2 regions of the Streptomyces sp. V1I1 genome follow, and region 2 is predicted to be linked to the other one. Evidence: riboswitches for the same ligand, from Rfam matches in the RefSeq annotation. Region 2 holds a riboswitch; the other holds the start of a gene.

Region 1 (4,049 bases), 1.7 Mb from region 2:
GTCATCCTGCTGATCGCCGGTGGAAACGACATGGTCGCCATCTTCTTCCACCTGTCGATCAACCACATCACCTGGTTCGCCCGGATCGCCTTCTTCGTCGGCCCGGTGATCGCCTTCATCATCACCAAGCGGATCTGCCTCGGTCTCCAGCGCCGCGACCGGGACAAGGTGCTGCACGGACGCGAGTCCGGCATCATCAAGCGCCTGCCGCACGGTGAGTTCGTCGAGATCCATGAGCCGCTCTCGCAGGGCGAGCTGTACAAGCTCACCTCGCACGAGCAGTACAAGCCGGCCGAGATCGGCCCGACGGTCGACGAGAACGGCGTCGAGCGCAAGGTGAAGCTCACGGAGAAGCTGCGAGCCAAGCTCAGCAAGGGCTACTACGGGGGAGACAGCCAGATCCCCAAGCCCACGGTCGAGGAGTACAAGGAGATCACGAGCGGCCACGGCCACCACTGATCCCACCCGACCGCGAGGTCGCCGCAGCTGGAGCCCCGTCCATTCGTCGGACGGGGCTCTTCGCTGTCTGCTGGGCTGGATAGGGTGGACCCATCCCTATTCGGCTGTGGACCCAGGAGTGGACCATGAACGTTGTGACCCCGGTCGGCGGCGACAGCGTGGCGGACCTCTCCTGGCCCCAGGTGCTGAACGCTCTCCTCGACAACCGCGACCAGAGCGCGGAGGCCACCGCGTGGGCCATGGACCGCATCCTCAGCGGCGAGGCGACGAACGCGCAGATCGCAGGCTTCGCGGTGGCCCTGCGCGCCAAGGGCGAGACCGTCGAGGAGATCTCCGGTCTCGTACGGACCATGTACGCGCACGCGAACCTGATCGAGGTGCCCGGGCCGAGCGTCGACATCGTCGGGACCGGCGGCGACGGTGCCAAGACCGTGAACATCTCCACGATGTCCGCGATCGTGGTCGCGGGGACGGGTGCGAAGGTCGTCAAGCACGGCAACCGCGCCGCGTCGTCGGCGAGCGGTGCGTCCGACGTACTGGAGAAGCTCGGCGTCAATCTCGAGCTCACCCCGCAGCGGGTCGCCCAGGTCGCGGAAGAGGCGGGCATCACCTTCTGCTTCGCGGTGAAGTTCCACCCGGCCCTGCGGCATGTGGCGGCCGCCCGTAAGGAGCTGGGCATCCGCACCACTTTCAACTTCCTCGGCCCGCTCACCAACCCGGCGAAGGTGAAGGCGCAGGCCACCGGTGTCGCGGACGCGCGGATGGCGCCGATTCTGGCCGGTGTACTGGCCGAGCGCGGTTCCTCGGCGCTGGTCTTCCGCGGCGACGACGGCCTCGACGAGCTGACCACGACGGCGACCTCCCGGGTGTGGGTGGTACGGGACGGGGCGGTGCGCGAGGAGGCCTTCGACCCGCGGGACATCGGCATCAGCCTCGTGCCGGTCGAGGCCCTGCGCGGCGCCGACGCATCGTTCAACGCGGATGTCGCGCGTCGGCTGCTCGGCGGCGAGACCGGGCCCGTACGGGACGCGGTGCTGCTCAACTCGGCGGCGGCTCTCGTCGCGCTGGAGCCGACGCACGGCACGCTGAACGAGCAGCTGGCGGCGGGCATCGAAAGGGCCGCCGAGTCGATCGACTCGGGTGCGGCCAGAGCAGTGCTCGAGCGGTGGGTGGCCGCGAGTAACGCCTGAGGCTGCGGTGGCGTGAGGCAAGGCGTGGTTCGGTTCCTGTCTCAGGAACTGGACCTCGCCTTGCATGCTGTGGGACGTATGGCAGGATGCTCTTCAAGGTCATGAGTGACAGCGATTACGGCCCCGGCTCGCTGTCCGGCAACCCTCCGTCCGTGGCGGGGTGCCCCGGGTGAAGACCAGGCCGTAGGCAGCGAGGTCTGCGGCAAGCGCGGACCCCTGCAAGCCCTGGGGTCCTGGTCCTCAAGGGAGCAGTCTCGTGAGCAAGCGAATGCGATAGGGCTACACGCCCCTTCTTCAGTACGCCTCCGTGCGGCAGTTGCCGTGTGTTCGAGGCAACCCCTGTGCGCCGAGCGGCCGTTGAGGCGCGCAGGTCCTACCGAAGCCTCCCCCTGACTTCGTCGGGGGGACCCCCAGCCTCGTCCTGCCGGGAGATACCGCCATGTCCGCACGCCCGAACGCCGTTGCCTCCGCTGCCACCGCCACCGCCACCGCTGTCGCCCCCGCCGAGTCCGACCCTGCCTGTGCCGCGCCACTGCCCGTCCTCGGCCGGGACGTCACCGTCCCGCTCGTCACCGGCGGCGAAGTCACCTACGCCGCACTCGACTACGCGGCGAGCGCCCCGGCCCTGCAGCGGGTGTGGGACGACGTCGCTGCCTACGCCCCGTACTACGGCAGCGTGCACCGCGGCGCCGGGTACCTCTCGCAGCTGTCCACCGACCTCTTCGAGAACAGCCGGGTCACGGTCGCGGAGTTCCTCGACTGCCGCCCGGACGACCAGGTCGTCTTCACCCGCTCCACGACCGACTCGCTGAACCTGCTGGCGGCCGTGATCCCCGCCGACTGCGAGGTCTTCGTCTTCGAGACCGAGCACCACGCCTCGCTGCTGCCGTGGGGGTCCCCCCACGCCGCAGGGCGTAGGGGGAGAGATGCCCGGGTGACGTATCTGAACGCGCCGCGTACGCCGGCGGAGGCGGTGCAGACGCTGGAGCGCGCGCTCGCCGAACGTGACTCGTACGGCCCGGCATTGGTCTGCGTGACCGGTGCGTCCAATGTCACCGGTGAGCTGTGGCCGGTGAAGGAGCTCGCGGCCGCCGCGCACGCCCACGGCGCGCGGATCGTGCTCGACGCGGCTCAGCTCGCGCCCCACCACCCCGTGTCCGTACAGGAGCTGGACGTCGACTGGGTCGCCTTCTCCGGGCACAAGCTGTACGCGCCGTTCGGCTCGGGCGTGCTGGCCGGCCGTGCGGACTGGCTTCGGGACGCGGAGCCGTACCTCGCCGGCGGCGGTGCCTCGCGCAAGGTCGCGAGGCGCGCGGACGGCGGCGTGGACGTCGACTGGCACACCACGGCCGCCCGCCACGAGGCCGGTTCGCCGAACGTCATCGGTGTCTACTCCATCGCCTCCGCCTGCAAGGCGCTCACCGAGGCGGGCTTCGACAACCTGGTCGCCCGGGAGCAGCACCTCGTCGCGAAGGTCCGCGCGGGCCTGGCCGAGGTGGCCGAGGTGAAGGTGCTCTCGCTGTTCGGGGACGACGCTCCTCGGGTGGGCGTCATCTCCTTCGTCGTCGAGGGCTGGAACAGCTCGCACTTCGCGGCCGCGCTCTCTGCGGAGTACGGCATCGGCGTACGGGACGGGCTGTTCTGCGCGCACCCGCTGGTGCGGACCCTGCTGGGCAGCGACCCGCAGGACCCGGGCGAGTGCGGCGCTCCGGAGGCCGAGCCGGGCGAACGCTCGCTCAACGCGATCCGCGTGAGCTTCGGGGCGGGTACGCCGGACGAGCATGTGGAGCGTTTCGTACGGGCGGTGAAGGAGCTGGTGCGCGAGGGCGCCAAGTGGAACTACCGCACGGAGGACGGCCGCTGCGTCCCCGCCGTGTGACGCCGGGCTCCGCCCCGGACCCGAACAAGCCCGCGCCGGAAGGCGCGGGCTTGTTGCGTATGCGGCGGAGGCGGAACGCCCCCGAACCCGGGCGGCAGCTTCGCGCCGCGACGCGCTACGAGTCCAGGCCGATCGCGAACGCCGCCTCCAGGTCGTGCTGCGAATACGTACGGAACGCCACATGCGTGTCCGTGCCCTCGACGCCCTGGATCTTGCTGATGCGGCCCGGGATGACGTCCGCCAGGTCGTCGTGCTTGGCCACCCGCACCATCGCGATCAAGTCGTACGTGCCGGTGACGGAGAAGACCTCGCTGACGCTGTCCAGCGCGGCGATCGACTCGGCGATCTCGGGGATGCGGTCCACGCTGGTCTTGATGAGCACGATCGCGGTGATCACGGTTGGCTTTCTCCCTCGGTGGCCGCTGCTTGGGCCTTCACTCTAGTCGCATGCCGGAATCGTCCCCAGGCGTAGAGAAACCCGGCCCCGAACCCCACCAGATGCGCGAGATACGCGACGCCGG
Region 2 (4,049 bases):
CGTGAGTGCGTCGGTGGCCGATCGCGCCGAGATCAGACGGCGAGCTTGACCATGTCCGCCTGCGGACCCTTCTGGCCCTGCGAGATCTCGAATTCAACTCGCTGACCCTCTTCAAGGGTGCGGTACCCGTCCATCTGGATCGCGCTGTAGTGGACGAAAACATCCGCACCACCGTCGACCGCGATGAAGCCGTACCCCTTCTCCGCGTTGAACCACTTGACGGTGCCCTGAGCCATGCCTAACTCCCCTATTACTGGCCCTTGCGCAGGACCGCACTTCGCGGACCCGGGTCAGACCTCCACCCCTTGGGTGTGCGCCGGAACGCGTCGACCGCGGCTGAATGTATCTGTCCAACTGCCGTCTGCAACAGGTCAATCGGACGAGAAATCTGCGCAAGCCCGAACGGATAATTCATGTGAATTCTGTGAATTCCGGGGCAAGTCGGGCCCGACAAAAGGCGCCTACGCGACAATTCGATCGACCACTTTGGCTGACTCTTGTCGCGCGGCGACGCATTCTCATATGCGTCCGGCACGAGCAGCGGAGGGGGCTTCCCAAAGCCTACCGCGCTCAACCCTATGGAATTGCCCCCTCCGCTTCTCTTGCGGAGGGGGCAATACCGGTAACTCTGCGAAGTCAGCAGCCGCCGGCGACAGCCGGAATGATCGAGACGCCCGCACCGTCCGGTGTCGCGGTCTCCAGACCCTGCTCGAAACGGACGTCGTCGTCGTTCACGTACACGTTGACGAAGCGACGCAGCTTGCCCTGGTCGTCCAGGACACGCGCGGCGATGCCGGTGTGGTTCTTCTCCAGGTCGGCGATCACCTCGGAGAGGGTCGCGCCCTGAGCCGAAACCTCGGCCTGGCCGCCCGTATACGTACGGAGAATGGTGGGGATGCGGACGTTGACGCTCATGCTGCGTGCCTTCCTTGAGTCTCGGGTGGTCGGTCAGCCTGCCAGGCCGGCGTCGCGGAACGCGTCCAGGCTCGGGCGGATCGTCGCGGTCGGACCGGTCGTCGGCGCCACCGCGTCCAGCGTCTTGAGGCCGTCACCGGTGTTGAGGACGACGGTGGTGAGCGCCGGGTCGAGCACACCCTGTTCGATCAGCTTCTTCGTGACACCCACGGTCACGCCACCCGCCGTCTCCGCGAAGATGCCTTCCGTACGGGCGAGCAGCTTGATGGCGTCGACGATCTGATCGTCGTTGACGTCCTCGACCGCCCCGCCGGTGCGGCGCGCGATGTCCAGCACGTACGGGCCGTCCGCCGGGTTGCCGATCGCCAGCGACTTGGCGATGGTGTTCGGCTTCTGCGGGCGTACGACGTCGTGCCCGGCCTTGAAGGCCGTCGACACCGGCGAGCAGCCCTCCGCCTGGGCGCCGAAGATCTTGTACGGCTTGTCCTCGACCAGACCGAGCTTGATCAGCTCCTGCAGCCCCTTGTCGATCTTCGTGAGCTGCGAGCCCGAGGCGATCGGAACCACGATCTGGTCGGGCAGCCGCCAGCCGAGCTGCTCGCAGATCTCGTACGCCAGCGTCTTGGAGCCCTCGCCGTAGTACGGGCGGAGGTTGACGTTGACGAAGCCCCAGCCCTCGCCCAGCGGGTCGCCGATGAGCTCGGAGCAGAAGCGGTTTACGTCGTCGTAGTTGCCCTCGATGCCGACCAGCTCGCCGCCGTACACCGCGGCCATGACGACCTTGCCCTGCTCCAGGTCGTGCGGGATGAACACGCAGGAACGGAAGCCGGCCCGCGCGGCGGCGGCGCCGACCGCGCCCGCCAGGTTGCCGGTGGACGAGCAGGACAGGGTGGTGAAGCCGAAGGCACGCGCGGCCTCGACGGCGATGGCGACGACACGGTCCTTGAAGGAGTGCGTCGGGTTGCCGGAGTCGTCCTTGATGTACAGGCCGCCGGTGACGCCCAGCTCACGGGCGAGGTTGTCGGCCTTGACGAGCTTGGTGAAGCCGGGGTTGATGTTCGGCTTGTCGGCCACGTCGGCGGGGACGGGCAGCAGCGGGGCGTACCGCCAGATGTTGTCCGGACCCGCTTCGATCCGCTTCTTCAGCGCCTCGGGGTCTTCGCCGGGGAGGTCGTACGCGACCTCGAGCGGCCCGAAACAGGAGGCGCAGGCGAAGATCGGGCCGAGCCCGAAACGCTCTCCGCACTCGCGGCACGAGAGCGCCGCGGCGGGACCGAGGTTCACGGGAGTGGTGCTTTCGACAGTCTGCACAGCCATGGAGGCGAGGCCCTTTCTCCTCATCTTCCCCGTGGCGCATTTCGCCACGAGACGGAATTGGCACCTTCCCCACCGTGACCTCGCGGTCGGCGGGAGGGTTGCCGGGGCTTCAACGGGCCGTTCCCTCTGCCCCTCTGGATGAGCGGTATTCGATTGTCAGCGTGACGACCCCCGACATGCGACGGTCATCCGCGTTGTTCAAGACTGTAACCGAAGGCCCGGATGGTTGAGATAGTCGTCCGAACCTCGAGATGGATCATCCGACCGGAAGTCTAGGGAGACGCGCACGTGCTCGATGAGGTGGAGCGCTGGCTGGTCCGGCGGTCCTGGGCCGCGGCCGACCGCCCACTTGACCTGCTGCTTACCGCCAAACGCTCGACGACGGTCAGCGTGGTGCTCCCCGCCCTGAACGAGGAGGCGACGGTCGGCGAGATCGTCACCGTGATCCGCCGCGAGCTGATGGAGGCCGTGCCGCTCGTCGACGAGCTGGTCGTCGTCGACTCGGGCTCGAGCGACCGTACGACCGAGGTGGCCGCGGCGGCCGGAGCTCGCGTGGTGCACCGGGACGCGATCCTGCCCCGAATACCCGCGGTCCCCGGCAAGGGCGAGGTGCTGTGGCGCTCGCTGCTGGCGACCAGCGGCGACATCGTGTGCTTCGTCGACGCGGATCTGCGGGAGTTCTCCGCGGACTTCGTCTCCGGGATCGTGGGCCCACTGCTGACCGACCCCGATGTGCACTTCGTCAAGGCGATGTATGACCGGCCGCTCGGCGACCGCGCAGGTCAGGGCGGCCGGGTGACCGAACTGGTGGCGCGTCCGCTGCTGAATCTGCACTGGCCGCAGCTGGCCGGGTTCGTCCAGCCGCTGGGCGGGGAGTACGCGGCGCGGCGCTCGCTGCTGGAGCGGCTGCCCTTCCCTGTCGGTTACGGCGTGGAGCTCGGCCTGCTCGTCGACGCGCTGCACACGGTGGGCCTGGACGCGCTGGCGCAGGTGGACGTCGGCTCGCGCAAGCACCGTCACCAGGACGGGCAGGCGCTGGGCCGGATGGCCGCGGCAATCTACCGTACGGCTCAACTCCGGCTCTCCCGCGGCCACTTGGTGCGTCCTGCGCTCACGCAGTTCGAGCGGGGCGAGGGCGGCTTCGAGCCGCGGACGTACGCGGTGGACACGGAGGAGCGGCCGCCGATGCGCGAGATCGGTGAGTACGCGGCGCGTCGCGCGGCATAAGCATGGATCGCTGGTCGTTTTGTCTACATTTCCCAGTTATGGGCATGAGAGACGTACGACACACGAGGACGGCACGACCAATGACGTACACACGTTTGAGCGTTTGTGGGACGGGCTAGGTTTCGCGACATGGTCTCCGAGCACGCTGCTGCCCAGGTCCTCGTCGCGTCGAACCGCGGCCCGGTCACATACACGCTGAGCGAGGACGGTTCGCTCGACGCGCGCCGCGGCGGGGGCGGGCTGGTCTCCGGCCTGTCGGCCATCGGCTCCGAGGCGGCGGCGCTATGGGTGTGCGCCGCGCTCGGCGACGGCGACCGCGAGGCGGTACGGCGCGGGGTCGGCGAGCCCGGGGTGCTGATGCTCGACATCGACGAGGCCGTCCACTCCGACGCGTACAACGGCATCGCCAACTCCGTGCTGTGGTTCGTCCACCACATGCTGTACCAGACGCCGCTGGAGCCGGTCTTCGATAAGGAGTTCCGCCGGCAGTGGGCGTCGTACGAGACCTACAACCGGGCCTTCGCGGACGCGCTCGCGGCACAGGCCGCCGAGGGGGCGGCCGTCCTGGTGCAGGACTACCACCTGGCGCT

The links. A riboswitch is a leader RNA that binds a small molecule or an ion and turns the genes downstream of it on or off. The one in region 2 is predicted to bind S-adenosylmethionine.
Region 1: linked by a shared signal. The riboswitch ahead of QFZ67_RS28915 (aminotransferase class V-fold PLP-dependent enzyme) and the one ahead of thrC (threonine synthase) in region 2 are both predicted to bind S-adenosylmethionine.

The regions. Positions count from the first base shown of each region.
Region 1 is NZ_JAUSZH010000001.1:6,170,871-6,174,919, forward strand. It holds gene QFZ67_RS28905 (cytochrome bc complex cytochrome b subunit) at 1-459, shown strand, start outside; gene trpD (anthranilate phosphoribosyltransferase) at 585-1,649, shown strand; SAM riboswitch class IV at 1,747-1,864, shown strand; gene QFZ67_RS28915 (aminotransferase class V-fold PLP-dependent enzyme) at 2,089-3,528, shown strand; gene QFZ67_RS28920 (Lrp/AsnC family transcriptional regulator) at 3,644-3,925, opposite strand; gene QFZ67_RS28925 (rhomboid family intramembrane serine protease) at 3,922-4,049, opposite strand, start outside.
Region 2 is NZ_JAUSZH010000001.1:4,505,418-4,509,466, reverse strand. It holds gene QFZ67_RS21330 (cold-shock protein) at 33-236, opposite strand; gene QFZ67_RS21325 (MoaD/ThiS family protein) at 637-915, opposite strand; gene thrC (threonine synthase) at 949-2,232, opposite strand; SAM riboswitch class I at 2,250-2,377, opposite strand; gene QFZ67_RS21315 (glucosyl-3-phosphoglycerate synthase) at 2,521-3,459, shown strand; gene QFZ67_RS21310 (trehalose-6-phosphate synthase) at 3,589-4,049, shown strand, end outside.